4 regions of the Mesorhizobium sp. M1078 genome follow, and region 1 is predicted to be linked to each of the others. Evidence: riboswitches for the same ligand, from Rfam matches in the RefSeq annotation. Region 1 holds a riboswitch; each other region holds the start of a gene.
The links. Region 1 has a riboswitch for cobalamin ahead of NKH38_RS20470 (aromatic ring-hydroxylating oxygenase subunit alpha). Riboswitches for the same ligand answer to the same signal wherever they lie in the genome.
Positions count from the first base shown of each region.

Region 1 (4,515 bases):
GCGACCGCGTAGACCCGCTGTTGCATCGCTCTGTCCCCCGTTCCATGCGCCCATGAAGGGATGCGCCAGTTTCACGGTCTGCCAGCCCTTCCTAAGTGCGTCTAAATCACTCGGCCTATGCTTGGCAAGACAAAGACCCGCGAACACAACGCCTGCGTCGGTGACCGTTGCGGCGAAGTCGACCGGCTCAAGCCTCGATTTCGAGCGCCGACAATGGTTTCGAGCAGCAGGCAAGGATAAAACCGTCATCGATCTCGTGGTCGAGGATGCCGCCATTGTGGCTCATCTCGACTTCGCCGGAGACCTTCTTCACCTTGCAGGTGCCGCACAGGCCGAACTCGCAGGCGGCGGGAATCCGCACGCCCGAGCTGCGCGCTGTCTGTAGCACGGTCTGGCCGGCGACGCAGCCGGCATCGACCTCCGAAAGCGAGAAGCGGATCGGCGTCACGGCTTCGACAGGTGCAGCGATGCCGTCCTCGACCGGGGAGGCAAACGGCGCCGGAATTTCCTCCACCACAGGCGCGGCAAAGCTCTCCTGATGGTATTTCGTCATGTCGAAGCCGGCGGCATCCAGCATGCCGCGCACGGCGCGCATGAACGGATCGGGGCCGCAGCAGAAGATTTCGCGCTCGCGGAAATCCGGAGCCAGCAAGGGCAGCCGGATCGCGTCGATGCGCCCCATATGACCGTACCAGCCCTCGCGGCTGGAACGTTCCTCGATCATGAAGCCGAGCGACAGGCCGGGCATATGGCCGCCGAGCAGTTCGAGTTCCTTGCGGAAGATGATCTCTTCGGCACGCCGCGCGCAGTTGACGAAACCGACATCGGTCCATGGCGCGCAGTCGTTCAGCCAGCGCAGCATCGACATCATCGGCGTCACGCCGGAGCCGGCGGAAATGAACAGGTATTTGGCCGCCGGGTGGCTGTGCAACGAGAAGTCGCCGGCCGGTCCGTAGGCCTTGACATGCGAACCGGGCACCAGATGGTCGAACATCCAGCGCGTGCCGATGCTGCCCGGTTGCGCCTTCACTGTCACCGCGATCGAAAACGGCCGCGATGGCGACGACGACAGCGTATAGGTGCGCATCAGCGGCCCGTCCGGTGTCGGCAGTTCCAGCGTCAGGAACTGGCCCGGCTTGTAGCGGAACCAGGTCTGGTTGTCGGAGCGGAAGGTGAAGGTCTTGACGTCAGGCGCCTCGTCGCTGACGCCGATCACTTCCAGCACCTGCAGCCTATCGTTCCAGGGCGCCATCTGGTCGAGATGGCGATAGAGCCCAAGATCCGTCATCGCATTCATCCTCCGGTCCTTCTTCGCCTGCTCCAGCTCACGCGACGCTGCGCAGCGCCGGCCTGCCACCTTCGGCAAGGCGCGGGCCGATGAAGGCCGCGTACCATTCGACGAACTGGATCACGCCGCCCTCGTGCAGCTCCGAATAGGGGCCGGGCTCATAGGCCGGAGACAGGATGCCGAAGGCGTTTTCCTCGACGATGCGGCGGTCCTGGTCGTTGGTCTCGGTCCAGACATGGGTGAGCTCCTCAAGGTTGTAGTCGACCCCCTCGACCGCATCCTTGTGCACCAGCCACTTGGTCGTCACCGCGGTTTCGGTGGCGCTGATCGGCAGCACCCGGAAGGTGACCGCATGGTCGATCAGTATGTGGTTCCAAGTCGTCGGATAGTGGTAGTGCATCAAGGTGCCGATGCGGTCGGCGGCAAGAGTGTCGGACAGGTTCTTCGTCACCGCGCGCTTTCCGGACATCGTGTAGCTGACGGCATCGCGCAGCAGCGGCGCGCGGGTGGCGCGGTATTGCCCGGCCGGATCGATGCGGAACTTGCTCGGCAGGCCCGCCGCCTCGCATTTCGCCCAGTGCGCCAGCATCTCCGGATCGCTGTCGGCGCCCTGCACGCCGGTCACCGTCGGCGCTTCGGGGAATGTCTTGCACAGCTCTGGATGATTGCCGGCGCAGTGATAGCATTCGCGGTTGTTTTCCCAGACCAGCTTCCAGTTGCCCTTCTCGATGATGGTGCTCTCGAAGGCGACCTTGGCTTCATTCAGCCGGTGCGGCTTGAGGTAGGGCTCTATCATGGCGCGCATCGGCGCAAAGTCGGCAGGTTCTTTCGCCAGGCAGATGAAGATGTAGCCGCCGACGCTCTCGCAGGCGACGGGCTTCAGGCCGAACTGGCTCTTGTCGAAACCGTCGGCCATCTGGCGGGCAAACAGCAGCCGGCCGTCAAGCTCGTAGGTCCACTGGTGATAGGGGCAGACAAGCTTTGCCGCCATGCCCTTCTCAGTGTTGCAGACACGGCTGCCGCGATGGCGGCAGGAATTGTGAAAGGCGTTGATGTTGCCCTTCTGGTCGCGGACCAGCACCACCGGATAATCGCCGATCTGCACGGTGATATAGCTGCCGGGCTTCGGCAGTTCGCAATCATGGCCGATGAACAGCCAGTCGCGATACCAGATGAGCTCCATGTCGAGCTTGAAATAGTCCGGGTCGGTGTAGAAGGGCTGTTCCAGCGAAAAGCCTTGCTTGCGGCCGTTCAGGAGCCTCAGCATGTCGTTGCGCGTATCCATAGTTCTGTCCTCGTGGTTTAAGGACTGAACTTGGTGGTGATGGAGGAAGGATCGGACGCAGGCCGGCGTGGCTCCGGACATGCACTATCCACCTCTTGACCGCCCACCGCGATCAGTCGAGTCTAGGCATCTCGGGCTGGTTTCCGGGCTCTGGAGTTGTCCTTGCGGACCATCGCGACACCTTCCCAGGCTCTTGCCCAGTGGTCTCCCGTTGCGACTTGAACTCCACCACCGTTGCGGGGGCAGCGCCGGATTCTGACCGGCTTCCCAATTCTCCGCTGCGTCGTCACGAAGCGGCACCTGAGATGCGATCATCTAATCACGGCAGCGATCGCGACGTCGGCATGAAAGCGACATCATATCCATGCGGCGCGACACGCGCGGCATACGCCCCCCGCCGCCGGTCAAAGAGCTGAGACGTTTCTTGCGAGGCCATCATCGCCGTTTCGAATCGCTGCGGATCCAGTTCGATCGGGGGCAAAAAGGGCTCAACGGTATCGAAAAGTTACTATTAGCAATCTCTAATCGAACCGAACGGTTCGTTTCTGTTGACAATGCGTGCAGGACGGTGTGAACGACGGCCCGGAAACCGACACCGGAGCGAACCACTCGGTTCGGCATAAGCGACTGAAAACAATGCGACAAATGACCATAGAGGAACTTTCTGGCACAATTTCAAGGTGCAGGACCGTGGTCCACATGGAACAACTTCGTGATTGGAAACCAGCCTATGGCTTTCCCACATCGGGGCTGTCCGAACGACGCGAATTCCTCCCAAGACACGCCGCTAGACGGACAGACAAACTGGAGTCCTAAAAATGAAAAAGATCATCTTCACTGCCGCAGCCGTTTTGGCGATCACCGGCAGCGCCTTCGCCGGTAGCGACAATTACGGTTCCAATGGTGCGAACCAGCCAGCCGTCTCGGTCGACAGCTCGTATACGGCTTCCATTCAGAAGCCGGCGCACGCTGACAAGCAGCCTGTCGTTCAGGGCGCCGACCGCGACCTCTACGGCAATCGCTGATCCCGACCAAAGAAGGGCAGCTATCCCGCCCTTCTTGGGATCTCAAAAAATTCAGGAGTATTGAAATGAAAAAGATCATCCTTGCTGCCGCCGCCGTTTTGGCCATCTCCGGCAGCGCTTTCGCCGGCAGCGACAACTACGGTTCGAACGGCGCCAACCAGCCTGCGATTACGTCGACCGATAGTGGCCATACGGCTTCGGTTGAGAAGTCGGCTCCAGCCGAGCAGGCGCCTGCCCACGGTGCCGACCGTAACCTTTTCGGCCGCTAAAAGCCGGTTTCCAGCACGTGGCGGGCTTATCTGCTGCAGCTGGCGGCATCAGAAAAATTCAGGAGACTAAAATGAAGAAGATCGTTCTTGCCACCGCAGCCGTTCTGGCTGTTTCGAGCGCTGCCTTTGCCGGCAGCGACAATTATGGCTCCGAAGGCGCCAACCAGCCGGCCGCTGCCGTCGACACCACCCGCACTTCGTCGACCGGCACCAACTCGGCGGTCTACAAGCTGCTGAACTCGTCGAACGACCAACAGAAGTTCGTTCCTCAGAGCAGCGACAGGGATCGGTTCGGCAACAACTAACAGCCGAAGCTTAAAAAAAGAGCGGCGGGCCTGGCCCGCCGCTCTTTTTTCATGCCTGTACGACGCAGCTATCTCAAGCCGCCTTCACTTCCACCGGCTTGAGCGAGAAGGAGTGCCCATCGGCGTCGAAGATGTGCAGGTCCCCGGCATCCGCGGTCAGTCGCAGCTTTGCCCCGCGCTTGACCTCGACATTGCCGGGCAGCTTGGTCACCAACGGCAGGTCAGCGCGGCCGATATCGACATAGACAAGCTGCACCTCGCCGAGTTGCTCGACATAGTCCACCACGCCCTCGAAAAGATATTCCGCGCCGGTGGCGGCCGACAGATCCTCCGGCCGCACGCC
Region 1 covers NZ_JAMYMP010000015.1:132,184-136,698, forward strand. The annotation lists gene NKH38_RS20460 (PqqD family protein) at 1-26, opposite strand, end outside; gene NKH38_RS20465 (FAD-binding oxidoreductase) at 188-1,288, opposite strand; gene NKH38_RS20470 (aromatic ring-hydroxylating oxygenase subunit alpha) at 1,326-2,573, opposite strand; cobalamin riboswitch at 2,691-2,892, opposite strand; gene NKH38_RS20475 (DUF680 domain-containing protein) at 3,392-3,598, shown strand; gene NKH38_RS20480 (DUF680 domain-containing protein) at 3,664-3,867, shown strand; gene NKH38_RS20485 (DUF680 domain-containing protein) at 3,939-4,172, shown strand; gene NKH38_RS20490 (ABC transporter ATP-binding protein) at 4,246-4,515, opposite strand, start outside.

Region 2 (4,515 bases), on a different contig from region 1:
ATCTGGATCATCCTTGCGCCGGACCTTTCGAGATCCGTCACTTCGTCGCGGATGGCGAGCGCGATCTGGCGGCAGGCTTCGGAGCGGGGTACGTCGTCTCGAACAAAGGACCAGTTGAGAATGGTCACTGGGCCTGTGAGCATTCCCTTCACAGGCTTTTCCGTAAGCGACTGGGCGAATTGCCACCAGCGCACCGTCATCGGATTGCGCCTCGATACGTCCCCGAAGATGATGGGGGGACGCACGTAGCGCGACCCATAGCTTTGCACCCAGGCATGCTGAGTGAAGGCGAAGCCGGACAGCTGCTCGCCGAAATGCTGTACCATATCGTTTCGTTCGAACTCACCGTGCACCAGCACGTCCAGCCCGATCTCTTCCTGCCAACGAATTGCTGACTCGATCTCCTTCTTCAGGAAAATCTCGTAGTCGACATAACTGAGCTGGCCCTTCGCATGAGCGGACCGGGCGCGGCGTACCTGCGGCGTCTGCGGGAAGGACCCGATTGTCGTCGTCGGGAACGGCGGCAGCCCGAGCGTGCCGGCCTGGACTCTGGAGCGCTCGCCAAAAGCGCTCTCTCGTCGTTTCATGCTATGGTCAATGCTGGCGATCCGCCCCTCAACAAGCGGGTCATGGATCTTCGTGGACGTCAAGCGAGTGGCGGCAGCCTCGGCAGAAGCTTTCAACGCGGCTGCCACCGCATCTCTGCCTTTGGAAAGGGCCCGGGCCAGCAAGACCAGCTCGTCGGTCTTCTGGGCCGCGAAGGCGAGCCACGACCTGATGTCGGCCTCGAGTTCCGTCTCCATGCGCAGGTCAATCGGCACATGCAGCATCGAGCAAGAAGGCGCGATTTCGACGCGGTCCAAGGGCCAGCCGGCGACGATCGGTTTGATGCGGTCGAGAATGGCGGGCAGGTTCGCACGCCAGACGTTGCGGCCATCGATCAAGCCGAGCGAGAGCACCAGATCCTTCGGAGCGAGCCGACCCACCGTTTCCAGCTGCTCGGGAGCGCGCACGAGATCAATATGCAGGCCGGCCAGGGGCAGAGAAACCGCGGTTTCGAGATTGTCTCCCAGCGACCCGAAATACGTAGCCAGCATGATCTTCAGCTCGGGCGCGGCTTTCGACAGCTGGCCATAGGCGAATTCGAACGCAGCTCGTTCGTTCGGGTTCAGATCGAGGACAAGCGCTGGCTCATCGATCTGCACCCAGTCGGCTCCCGACAGCTTCAGCCTCTGCAGGACTTGCTCGTAAACGGGCAGCAGCCGCGGTAGGAGCGCGATGGGACCGAACCCTTCGGCACGCGATTTCGCCAGCTTGAGGAAGGTGATGGGTCCAAGGATGACTGGGCGTGTGTGAATGCCGAGAGCTTTAGCCTCGAGGAAGTAATCGACCGGCTTCGATGACGAGAGGGCGAACGTCTGATCATCATCGAGTTCCGGCACAATGTAGTGGTAGTTGGTGTCAAACCACTTGGTCATTTCCATCGCGGTTACACCAGGTCCATGAGCCTCCTCCTGGTAACCAGCGTGTCCACAATCCTCCGTCTGACCCTGGTTGCCGCGCGCCATTGCGAAGTAGATGTCAAGTGGGACCTCGCCGCTATTCCAGCCGTAACGGGATGGAACGGCCCCGACCATGGCTGCGGTGTCGAGCACATGGTCGTAAAGCGAGAAGTCGTTCGACGGGATTTTCGACACGCCGCGATCGCGCTGCTCTTCCCAGCTAGCGGCACGGAGCGCCTTCGACGTCGTGAGAAGGTCGCCAGCGGACGATGTTCCGGACCAGTAGCTTTCAAGCGCGAATTTCAGTTCTCGCCGACGACCGAAGCGCGGCACGCCGAGCGTTGCTACAGGAATTTGCTGAGAGACAGTCATGTCATACCCCGATGGTTGGGGGCGTCGGTGACAAGGAAGGCGCTAGCAGGCCGGCACGCCGGTTGCAGCGGCCACCGAGACACCCCGCCCGTGGACGTAATTCGCCGTGGCAGGTCTCTGGCTCGCGGGGTCATAGCCTCTACCCGTCTTCCCGAGGGTATTCGCCTCAGTGACATGAGTGGATTGGCTCGCCGCTAACAGTTGCGGGGGCAGCGCCGGCATCGCACCGGCTTCCCTCTTAGCTCCGCTGCGGCAGCACCGTACGCGAGAACCACAACAGCAGACAATCACAGCAACCCTCTCTTTGTCAATGACGCATAATGAAATGTTTATGTCGTTATATGGTCGCGTTTTACGCCTTTGTCTAGCATTGTGAAATATTCAGTCTGCTGCCCGCATTCGGCATCGTGGGACGTGATCGCAAGTGAAGTCCGACGGACGCCGCGAGTTCTCCGTTACCTCAGGAACCTTACTGGCCTTCCCCAAGCTGAGCTTCTGGAAAATGCTGGTGACGATCTGGATGACGGTGAATGCTGTCATGGCAAGCACGCCTTGCACCGCTCCTCCAGCGAGCCTCACGGCAGCAGCATGGGTCAGTTCTCCGAAGCGAATGGCTGTCGCTATCAGCGAGCTTTGACACAGTTCCGCCACTGCGGTCATCGCGTCAGTAGGGCGGCTGGTTAGTTGCCCGCGCATCTACAGCAACCCAGCCCCTTCCGCCTCGCGGCGCAAATTCTGCCTTGGCCTGGGGCCGATCTGCTGGATCACCAGGCCGGCCGCCAGCGAGCCAAGGTCGCCGCAGGTCTTGAGGTTGCGGCCCTGCGTGTAGCCATGCAGGAAACCGGCGGCGTAGAGGTCGCCGGCGCCGGTGGTGTCGACCAACTCCTTGATGGCGGTCGCCTCGATGACCACGGTCTCGTCGCCGCGCACGATCACCGAGCCTTTTTCGGAACGGGTGACGGCGGCAATCTTGCAGTCCTTGCGGATCTGAGCCAGCGCCTCGTCGAAGGATTTTGTCTGGTAGAGCGACTTGATCTCGTGGCTGTTGGCAAAGACGATGTTGACAGTGCCCGAGCGCATCAGCTCGAGGAACTCGTCCCGGTAGCGGTCGACGCAGAACGAATCCGACAACGTCATCGACACTTCGCGTCCGGCCTCGTGTGCGAGCTTCGCCGTCTGCCGGATCGCCTCCTTGGCGCGCGGCGGATCCCACAGATAGCCCTCGAAATAGGTAACCTTGGCGCCGGATGCCTTGTCGGCCTCGACATCCTCAGGGCCAAGCTCGACGCAGGCGCCGAGATAGGTGTTCATCGAGCGCTCGCCGTCGGGCGTGACGAAGATCATAGAGCGCGCCGTCGGCGGCTCGCCCTTGAGCGGCCTGGTGTCGAAGGCGACACCCTGTGCATGGATATCGTGCGCATAGATTTCGCCCAGCGCATCGTTGGAGACCTTGCCGAAGAAGGCGGCGCGTCCGCCGAAGCTGGCTACGCCGGCCGCCGTGTTGCCGGCACTGCCGCCGGAGGCCTCGATCGCCGGGCCCATGCGGCTGTAGAGCAGTTCGGCGCGGCGCGTGTCGATCAGGTTCATCGCGCCCTTGATGATGCCGTTGATCTCGAGGAATGCCTCGTCGCACTGGGCGATGATGTCGACAATGGCATTGCCGATGCAAAGCACGTCATAATCCGGCATCAATGTCTCCGCCAAAAAAACCGAGCCGGCTTCTCGCCACGCCTGCCAGGCGCGGGTCTGCTCGGTGGAAATGGGCTTTCCGCTTGCCAATCCGTTCGCCGGCGGCTCTCACGGGGCGGCGAGTCCTGCCTCGCGACGCAATTCGTCCGCCCTGTCTGTCTTCTCCCAGGTGAAATCAGGCTCTTCACGGCCGAAATGGCCATAGGTCGCTGTATTGCGATATATAGGGCGTAAGAGATCAAGCATCTTGATAATGCCTTTCGGTCTGAGATCGAACAACTCAAGAATGAGGCGCTCGATCCTGCTTTCCTCAACCCTGGCTGTCCCGAACGTGTTGACCATGACGGAAACCGGACTGGCCACGCCGATTGCGTAAGCAAGCTGCACCTCGCACACGTCCGCAAGTCCGCTAGCGACGATGTTCTTTGCGACATAGCGGGCTGCATAGGCAGCCGAGCGGTCAACCTTGGACGGGTCCTTGCCCGAGAAGGCGCCGCCGCCATGACGACCCATCCCGCCATAGGAATCGACGATGATCTTGCGTCCAGTGAGACCGCAGTCGCCGCGCGGCCCGCCGACTACGAACCGCCCCGTCGGGTTAACCAGAATTCTGATGCCTTCCGTCTCCAGGTGGGTCGGCAGGACAGGCTTTATGATTTCCTCAATGACGCCCTCGCGGACAGTCTCTTGCGAGACCTGCTCGTCATGTTGCGTCGACACGACGATGGTATCCAGGGCGACCGGGCGCAACCCCTCATAGCGCACTGAGACTTGGGATTTCATGTCAGGACGCAACCAGCCAAGCTGTTGTGCCTTCCGGACATACGCCTGCCGTTTCGTCAAGCGATGAGCGAGCTGGATCGGCAAAGGCATCAGGGTATCGGTTTCGCGGCATGCGTAGCCGAACATGAGGCCCTGATCTCCCGCTCCCTGCTGGAGGTCTTGCCCTCTT
Region 2 covers NZ_JAMYMP010000031.1:7,151-11,665, forward strand. The annotation lists gene metE (5-methyltetrahydropteroyltriglutamate--homocysteine S-methyltransferase) at 1-1,874, opposite strand, end outside; cobalamin riboswitch at 1,966-2,165, opposite strand; gene NKH38_RS26810 (adenosine kinase) at 2,571-3,563, opposite strand; gene metK (methionine adenosyltransferase) at 3,672-4,515, opposite strand, start outside.
Region 2: linked by a shared signal. The riboswitch ahead of metE (5-methyltetrahydropteroyltriglutamate--homocysteine S-methyltransferase) and the one ahead of NKH38_RS20470 (aromatic ring-hydroxylating oxygenase subunit alpha) in region 1 are both predicted to bind cobalamin.

Region 3 (4,515 bases), on a different contig from region 1:
TCTGGACGACGTTCTTCGTCTACGGGCCGCTGTTCATGGTGATTACCGGCGAGGGCAAGCTTGCCGGCGGCCTGCTGATTTCGGCCGGCAATGCGCTGTTGTTCATGGCGATCTTCTGGGGCAAAGCGGGAAAACGCTTCGGCGGCCGGCGCACCATGACCTTCGCCTATTTCGCGATGTCGGCGACGCTGCTTGCGGCGGGCGCGGTCGGCACTACCGCGCCGCTGCTTACGGGCTTTTTCCTGCTCTGCGGCGCCTTCTTCACCATCGCGCTCGATGCACTGGGCTCGACCGCCTTCATGCGCTCGGTGCGGTCCTATGAGCGGGCGCAGATGGCCGCGGTCTACCGCACCTATCTCGACTTTTCCGAGCTGACGCCGCCGCTGGTTTATTCGGTGGTGCTGGCGTTTTTCGGCCTCGGCTCGGTGTTCGTGACGCTGGGCATTCTGGCCGCGGTTTGCGGCTTTATCACCTGGCGCTATCTGCCGAAGTCGCTTTGATCAGGAGGCCGCATGCCGCTCGCGCACCCAGTTGTGGAAGCGATGCAGATCATACTCCTCCTGCATCAGCACGCCGGCCGCGTGACGCATGGAGCGCAGGCCTTCCTGGTTGATCTCGCAGATCGCGGCATCCTCCTCCAGCACCTGGGTGCCGAAGGCGACGACATTGTCGATGTCCGTCTCAGCCAGCGCCTCGGGCGCGAACAGCCATTCGGCGGTGAGTTCGGTCTGTTCGGGACCGAGCGGCATCAGTCGCACCGTCCTGACATAATCGACATGGCCGACGATGAACATCGAGGGCAGGCTGGTGGCATAGGTCTGTCCGGCCGCACGCTCGGCTGGCGTCAGGCCCGGGAAGACCGGGCCATGGGCATGTCCGTCGCGCGACCAGGTCTCGGCGCCGGCGCGCAGGCCACCCGAAAACTCCGGTGCGTCATTGTCGGCATGGCGGACCCAGTCGGGGTCGTCGTGCCGGCTCATCAGGCCGCGGCCGTATATCGGCACCAGCCGAGACAGGTCCTTGTGGACGCCTGGGCAATGCAGGCACTCGTTGAAGTTCTCCCAGAAGATTTTCCAGTTGCAGTTCATCACCTTGCGCAGGACATGGCCTGATACCAGCGTTTCCAGCGGCCAGTTGGCGAGGTCGCCGGATGCGGGATCGAAGGAGGTCTCGGCGGAGCCGGCCGTCGCCTGCTGAAGGTTCACAAAGACAAAGCCGCGCCACACCGACAGCGCCACCCGGTAGAGCGGATGATCTGCCTTGTCGAAACCATCTGGCAGCGATTTCGAGGGAACGCGCACGAGATCGCCGCGCAGCGAGTAGGACCAGGCATGGTAGGGGCAAGTGATGAGCCGCGCTTTCAGCCGGCCCTCGCTTTCCTGGCAAAGCTGCGAGCCGCGATGCCGGCAGGTGTTGTGGAAGGCGCGCAACTCGCCGGTGTCGTCGCGCAGCACGACGATTTCCTGCGTGCCGACGCGGAATGTCCTGAATGCCAAAGGCTGGGCAAGATCGGCCTCGCGGCAGACGAGCAGCCAGCTTTTGTACCAGATGGCCTCGAGATCGCGCTGGTAAGCCTCGCTATCCCAATAGGCCGATGACGGTAGCGTCGGTTCGGCCCGGCTCAGGCCGTTATAGGGGTCGCGCTCGCTCGGGTTGGGATGCATGGCTGGCTTCCTATGAAGCGTCAGCCGACACCCCGGCAAATCGTTTGTCAATCAGAGTGCCGCATTGCCGGTTGCAGGCGCGGCGCATAATCATGTCGTGGACATGGGACATTCGGAATTGGGGGGATTCGGACGTGGCCGCACGACAGATGTCGCTTACGCCGGAGCTGGTCGCGCGCTGCTGGCGCGAGATCAGGGACCCCGGGCCTGATCCGGACGCGATGCATCTCGATGAAGCCGACTATGACGCGCTTCTGGATGAATTGCAGGTCGAACTCCCGGATAGCGAACCGCTATGGCTGTTCGGCTATGGATCGCTGATCTGGAAACCGGAAATAGATTATGTCGAGGACCGCGTTGCGCTGGCGCGCGGCTGGCATCGGTCCTTTTGCATGAACATGACGCGCTGGCGCGGCACCAAGGTCAGCCCCGGCCTGATGATGGCGCTGGACCGTGGCGGACAATGCAAGGGCGTCGCCTTTCGGCTGACCGACAATAACCGGCGCGAGCAGTTGGGCCGGCTTTTCCGGCGCGAAGTCACGCTGAAGCCGACAAGCTACCGGCCGCGCATGCTGAAGCTTGCAAGCGAGGCCGGACCGCTCAGGGCATTGGCCTTCGTGATCAACCGCAACGGCCTGACCTATTCAGGACCGCTCGACGAGGGCAAGGTCGTCGAAAGGCTGGCAACGTCCTGCGGGCACTGGGGGTCGGGCGCCGACTATCTCTACAACACGGTGAAAAACCTTGAAGAGCGCGGCATTCACGATCGCCATCTGTGGCGGCTGCAGCGGCTGGTTGCCGAGCGGATCACCGCGTTGAACCCGTAACGCCGCATGGCGCATTCGCGCTGTTGGCCGGCGGAATTTGGTTTGCCGGATGCGACCGTTTCAGCCTATAGTCATGCATGTCGTCGGTTCCGTTAGGGACCAAGAGGGAATGCGGTGAGGGCTGACTTGTTGCCCAATGCCGTGGCTGCCCCCGCAACTGTGTGCGGTAGTCCTCTCCAAGCCACTGGGGATTTTTTCTTCGGGAAGGTGGGGAAGGGCGCTGATCCGCGAGCCAGGAGACCTGCCGGCGACAGGGAACTGACTTCGATGCCCTCGGGTGGAGGGCGAAAGGACAAGATATGAATACCGCTTCCGTCTCCCTCGGCGCTTCCGTCTCCTCGCAGTCGCGCTTCATGCAGCTCGTGCTTAGCGCGTTTCTGGGCATTTTCGTCGTCGGCGTTGTCGGTTTCTCGCATATCGATGCGGTCCACAATGCGGCGCACGACTATCGCCATTCGATGGCGTTTCCCTGCCACTGACGAGGATCTGACATCATGAACCTGTTTCGCAACGTCGTGTTCATCGCGGCGATCGCAGGGCTCGTGGCGGGTGTCGCTCTCGCCTGCATGCAGGCCTACGCCACCGTGCCGCTGATCCTCAAGGCGGAGGTCTACGAAAAGGCTGGTGGCGGCCATGAGCATCAGCATGCCGCGGCGCCCGCCGCCAACGCTGCGGACACCGATGCCATGAGCACCGCCGCGCCGGCGGAAAATGCGGTGAGCAGCGCAGCACCGGCTGAAGCAGCCGCGCCGGCGGAGGACGAAGGCTGGGCGCCGGCCGACGGCTTCGAGCGTTTCGCCTTCAGTGTCGTCGCCAATATCGTCACCGGCATCGGCTTCGCGCTGGTCCTGGTGGCGGTTTCCGAGTTCGCCGGCGGCATCGGCAGCTGGCGCCAGGGCGTGTTCTGGGGCTTGGCCGGCTTTGCCGTGTTCACGCTGGCGCCGGGCCTCGGCCTGCCGCCGGAACTGCCGGCAATGCAGGCGGCCGATCTCATGCAGCGCCAGATCTGGTGGTGGGCAACGGTGATGACAACGGCGATCGGTCTTGCCCTTATCACCTTCCGCACGTCGGCGCCCCTGACTGTGCTCGCCGTCGTCCTGATCGTCGCCCCGCATATTGTCGGCGCGCCGCAGCCTGACAGTTTCGTAACGCCGATCCCGGAGGGCCTGCATCATCAGTTCGTGGTGGCGGTGACGCTGACCAATCTGGTGTTCTGGCTGGTGCTCGGCGCAGTTGTCGGTGTAGTGCGCGCGCGCTTCGCCGGCACCGCGACCAGCCTGCGCGACAGCTTTGCCTGATCGCAGTTTGACCTTCATCATCGGCGGTGCGCGCTCCGGCAAGAGCGCGCATGCCGAAACTTTGGCGACGGCGTTGCTGCCGCCATGGGCTTATATCGCCACCGCGCTAGCCTATGACGGCGAAATGCGCGAGCGCATCGCGCAGCACCGCTCGCGCCGTGGCGAGGGGTGGGCGACCATCGACGCCCCGCTTGATCTTGCCGGTGCGCTCGAGGCATTGCCGGACAACCAGCCGGTGCTTGTCGACTGCCTGACGCTGTGGCTGACCAATCATATGCTGGCCGATCATGATCTGGAGGGGGAGTGCCGGCGGCTGGCCGATGTGCTTTCGCGGCCGCGCGGACCGTGGTTCGTGGTCTCCAACGAAGTCGGACAAGGCATCGTGCCCGACAATGCGCTGGCACGCCGGTTCCGCGATGCCGCCGGCCGGCTCAACCAGCAGATCGCGGTCGTAGCTGATATGGTGCTTCTGATGGTGGCGGGGCTGCCGCTCAAGGTGAAATGAGATGACCGATATCGACACAAAAGACGAAGAGCGCCATCGCGCCAAGATGGCCAAGCGCAAGGCGGTGCAGGACGCCGAGGTCGCGGAAAAGACGGTCGAGAAGGGGCTGCTGATCGTCAACACCGGACCCGGCAAGGGCAAGACCACGGCTGCCTTCGGGCTGGCGCTGCGCATGCTCGGCTATGGCAAGCGCGTCGGAATCGTCCAGTTCATCAAGGGCA
Region 3 covers NZ_JAMYMP010000004.1:73,862-78,376, forward strand. The annotation lists gene NKH38_RS08105 (MFS transporter) at 1-500, shown strand, start outside; gene NKH38_RS08110 (aromatic ring-hydroxylating oxygenase subunit alpha) at 501-1,664, opposite strand; gene NKH38_RS08115 (gamma-glutamylcyclotransferase) at 1,799-2,491, shown strand; cobalamin riboswitch at 2,559-2,754, shown strand; gene NKH38_RS08120 (CbtB domain-containing protein) at 2,791-2,970, shown strand; gene NKH38_RS08125 (CbtA family protein) at 2,986-3,789, shown strand; gene cobU (bifunctional adenosylcobinamide kinase/adenosylcobinamide-phosphate guanylyltransferase) at 3,782-4,294, shown strand; gene cobO (cob(I)yrinic acid a,c-diamide adenosyltransferase) at 4,296-4,515, shown strand, end outside.
Region 3: linked by a shared signal. The riboswitch ahead of NKH38_RS08120 (CbtB domain-containing protein) and the one ahead of NKH38_RS20470 (aromatic ring-hydroxylating oxygenase subunit alpha) in region 1 are both predicted to bind cobalamin.

Region 4 (4,515 bases), on a different contig from region 1:
AGGAACGCCGACATCGGCCAAATCCAACTTGCCTACGACGCCGCGGCCTGGCTCGTAGTAGCCAGCTTTCGGCACGCTGACCGGCTCAGCCGCCGCCACATCGGACCCAGCCAACCCCGCTAGCCGCTGCATCAGTGCTGCCATATTCTCCGGTCCGCCCTCGCGGAAATAGCCAAGCAGGCCGTCCAACTCCTCGCGCGGCAGCGTCGAGGCTTCGATCAGCCTGAAATCCTCGTCGTGGCTTTCACCCGGCAGCAGTGCCAGCTTGATGCCGTTCGCACGGGCAGTCGCGGCAAGCTGGTCGCAGCCATAGCGCCACCAGTCGTAGCCGCCGAGGATGCGCACCAAAATCACCTTGGCGTGGCGGGCGACGCTGTCGATCCAGAGGTCCACGGACATGGGATGGCGCAGGTCGCGCAGCGCCGCCAGCCGCATCGACGGCAGGCGGACGGCATCGGCCTTCCAGGCCGCCGCGAGGCCGGCGAGGTCGCTGTCGGTGAAGGACAGCACCACGATATCCGCCGGCGTCTGCCCGAGATCGACGGGCTCGGCGAGATCGTCGAGCGAGGCGGAGGTCGTGGTGAGTATGTGCATCGCGGCTCGTGCCTGAGATCAGCCGGCGAGTATACGCTCGATCGCCGGGCGGTTCAGCCCCTTCAGGCCAATGACGACGAGACGCGAGCGGCGATCGTCTTCGGTCGTCCAGGCGCGGTCATAATAATGGTTGACGCGTCGGCCGACGGCCTGCAGCAAAAGCCGCATCGGCTTGCCGCCGACATCGACGAAGCCTTTCACGCGCAGAACATTCTCTTCCTCGGCCACCGTAGCGACGCGCCTGGCCAGTTCGTCCGGATTGGTGATCGAGGGGATGTCGACGATGAAGGTGTCGAAATCGTCATGCTCGTGGTCGAAGGCGCCGTCATGGTGCGACTTGCGGTTCTCGATGTCGTCTTCGACGGCGAGACCGAGGCCAAGCAGCACCGACGGGTCGACCTTGCCATGCGCGGTCGGCACGATTTTTACCGCGCGGGCGGAATGCTCATTGATGATGGTGTTGGCGCGGGCCGAACCGGCTGAATCCATCAAATCGCTCTTCGACAGGATGATCAAATCGGCGCAGGCGATCTGGTCTTCGAAGACTTCTTCGACGGGGTCGTCATGGTCGAGCGTCTCGTCCTGGACACGCTGCGCCTGAAGCGCGTCCATGTCGTTGGCGACGCGTCCCTCGGCCAGCGCCGGGCCGTCTACCACGGCGATGACACCGTCGACCGTCACCCGGCTCTTCACGCTCGGCCACTGGAACGCCTGGACCAGCGGCTTGGGCAGAGCGAGGCCCGAGGTCTCGATCAGGATGTGGTCGACCCTCGGCGTCAGTGCGAGGATTTTGTCGAGGGCGGGCACGAAATCGTCGGCGACTGTACAGCAGATGCAGCCATTGGCCAGTTCGACGATGTTTTCCTCGGGGCAAGTGTCGATGCCGCACCCTTTGAGAATCTCGCCGTCGATGCCGATGTCGCCGAACTCGTTGACGATGATGGCAATGCGCTTGCCCCCGGCGTTTTCCAGGAGATGGCGGACCAGCGTCGTCTTGCCGGCGCCGAGAAAGCCGGTGACGACGGTGCAGGGAACACGGGAGAGATTGCCGGTCGGGTTTGAAACGTTCATCGTCAGTCCTTCAGCATATCGAGGGGTGGGATGCGGGCAACGAGGCCGCGCTTGAGGCTATCGGGCCGGCCGCGCCACGGGATGAGACCGTCGGTCGAAGTCGCGAAGAGCTTTGCGCCGGTGACGAGATCGGCGCCGCTGGTTGCGGCCAGATCGCCGAAGACATAGCTCCAGCAGCCATCACGCAGGATCGCGGCGCTGAGGCGGCGCTTGCAATTGCCGAGACATTCGGCGGTGCGGACGCGGATGTTGTCATCGGCTGCGGCGAGGCGCGTGTCGTCGGCCAGCAGTTCGCCGGCGCGGGGGTGAGCGTCTGAGCCGGTTTCATCGCGGCATGAGGCGCAGACGATGACGGTCACGCCAGCCAACGCGTCGCTATTGGCAGACGAAACATCCGCTGTGCCAGCCGAAAAACTGCTGTTCTGGTCCAAAAACCGTGCTCCTTGCCCGGAAACCCGCCAGGCGATCGGATACTTTGTCTCAGACGGCAGGTCTCCTGGCTCGCGGGTCATCGCCTTGGTTAGCCGCCTTCCCGGTGTTACCCAGTGGCTTTCGGCCTTGGCTCTTCGCTTACAGTTGCGGGGACAGCCGCGGATTTGGGATTTTCGTCCCGCACCGCATTCCCTCTTGGCCCTTGCCGTTGCGGGCAGGGGACCGTCTGGAGCGGATTTAGGCTGTTGCGGGGAGTTGTGTCAACGCACTGCTACGACATGGCGATGTCGACCAGGGGTTTCCCCAGATTGCCGGCCGGCGCCACTTCGATGCGCTCAAGGCCAAGCCAGCCCTGCATCTGCTTCAATTCCTCGAACAGCTCTGCGGCAGTTTCCGGCGGTGCGCCTGCTTCGGCGTAGGCGGCGTGGACGCGTAAGACACTCGCAGGCCGGTCGGCCTTGAGATCGACGCGGGCGACGATCCGGTCGCCGAGCAGGAAGGGCAGCACGTAGTAGCCATATTGGCGCTTTTCGGCCGGCGTGTAGATCTCGATGCGGTAGTGGAAATCGAACAGGCGCTCGGTGCGCGAGCGCTCGAAGACCACCGGATCGAAGGGCGCCAGTAGCGCGCGGGCCTCGATCTTTCGCGGCAGACGGGCGTCCTTATAGAGGTAAGCCGGCTTGTCCCAGCCTTCGACGCGCACCGGCAGCAGTTCGCCCAACTCGACCAGTTCCTCCAGCCGGCCCTTCATATCGGCCGGCGACAGGCGGAAATAGTCGCGCAGGTGACCCGACGTCGCGATGCCGTGGGCGCGGGCGGAAATGCGCAGCAATTCGCGGTGCGCGTCCTCGGCCGCCGGCACCGGCAGGTCGAGGATCGCCTGCGGCAGCACGCGCTCGGGCAGGTCGTAGAAACGCTCGAAGCCACGGCGGTGCGCCGTGGTGATGCGTCCGGCCCAGAAGAGCCATTCGAAGGCGTGCTTGGCGTGGCTCCAGCCCCACCAGCCGCCCGAACCTTTCTGGCCCTCCAGTGCCGAAGCGGCAATCGGGCCGCGCTCGGCGACCGCGCGGTAGATCTCTTCGATATAGGCGGCGTGCTCGCGGCCCCATTTGGCGAGGCCCAGATACATTTCGTCGCCGCTTTCAGCGCGCTGCATGCGCCAGCGCATCAGTGGGTAGGTCTCGACCGGCAGGAACGAGGCCTCATGCGCCCAGTACTCGAACACGGTGCGCTTGCGGGTGATTGCGGCATTGTCGAGCAGGGTGAGCGGGTAGGGGCCAAGGCGCGAATAGAGCGGCATATAGTGGGCGCGCACCACGGCGCTGACGGAATCGATCTGCAGCAGGCCGGTGCGCGACAGCACGCGGGCGAGGTGGCGGCGATCGGGCGTGCCGACCGGGCGGGGATCGAGAAATCCTTGCGCGGCGAGCGCGATGCGCCTGGCCGTCGGGAGTGAGATATTGTCCTTCGTCAAAGTGTCTTGCCTCGAACCATTTTTCCCGACTTTAGCCGGCGATTCCGGTCATGCTAGCAGGCAAATGGCGGGAGATGTGTCAGGAGACAAAAGTGGAGTGAAAGATGAAGGAAATCAAACAGGAGGAGATCGGACCAGTTTTTCCCGGCCTGCCGTCCAGCACTGTCTTTTGAACAAGGTTTGACTTGCTTCGCTGAAAGCCCTGCGCTAACCCTCGCCGCGTTGCAGCAAAGGCACCTAAAACGGTTCAGCGGTTAAACTGTCGCGCTTCCGCATTAGGGTTGGTTGCTGTAATCAAAGTGGATTGGCCGCCAACGGAAAGCCGAGCATGAACGTACTCCTCAGTTCATACCTGCCCATCGTCCTCTTCATCGCCGTGGCCGCAGTTGTAGGCTTGGCGCTTATCATCGCGCCGTTCCTGGTGGCTTATCGCAATCCCGATCCGGAGAAGCTTTCCGCCTACGAGTGCGGGTTCAACTCGTTCGACGATGCCCGGATGAAATTCGACATCCGCTTCTACCTGGTGTCGATCCTGTTCATCATCTTCGATCTGGAAGTGGCCTTCCTGTTTCCGTGGGCGGTGTCGTTCTCGAAGATCGGCATGCTCGGTTTCTGGTCGATGATGGTGTTTTTGGCGGTGCTGACCATCGGCTTTGCCTATGAATGGAAAAAAGGAGCGCTGGAATGGGATTGAACGACAGTTCCGGAACGCTCGTCGCGCCGAAGCCCAAAGGCCTGATCGACCCCAATACCGGACGTCCGGTCGGTTCCGACGATCCGTTCTTCCTCGAGATCAACAATGAACTGGCCGACAAGGGTTTTCTGGTCACCTCGACCGAGGCGCTGATCACCTGGGCACGCAGCGGCTCGCTGATGTTCATGACCTTCGGTCTCGCCTGCTGTGCCGTCGAGATGATCCACACCTCGATGCCGCGCTATGATTC
Region 4 covers NZ_JAMYMP010000004.1:29,934-34,448, forward strand. The annotation lists gene cobN (cobaltochelatase subunit CobN) at 1-594, opposite strand, end outside; gene cobW (cobalamin biosynthesis protein CobW) at 613-1,665, opposite strand; gene NKH38_RS07895 (DUF1636 family protein) at 1,668-2,096, opposite strand; cobalamin riboswitch at 2,135-2,339, opposite strand; gene NKH38_RS07900 (winged helix-turn-helix domain-containing protein) at 2,369-3,571, opposite strand; gene NKH38_RS07905 (NADH-quinone oxidoreductase subunit A) at 3,900-4,265, shown strand; gene NKH38_RS07910 (NuoB/complex I 20 kDa subunit family protein) at 4,256-4,515, shown strand, end outside.
Region 4: linked by a shared signal. The riboswitch ahead of NKH38_RS07895 (DUF1636 family protein) and the one ahead of NKH38_RS20470 (aromatic ring-hydroxylating oxygenase subunit alpha) in region 1 are both predicted to bind cobalamin.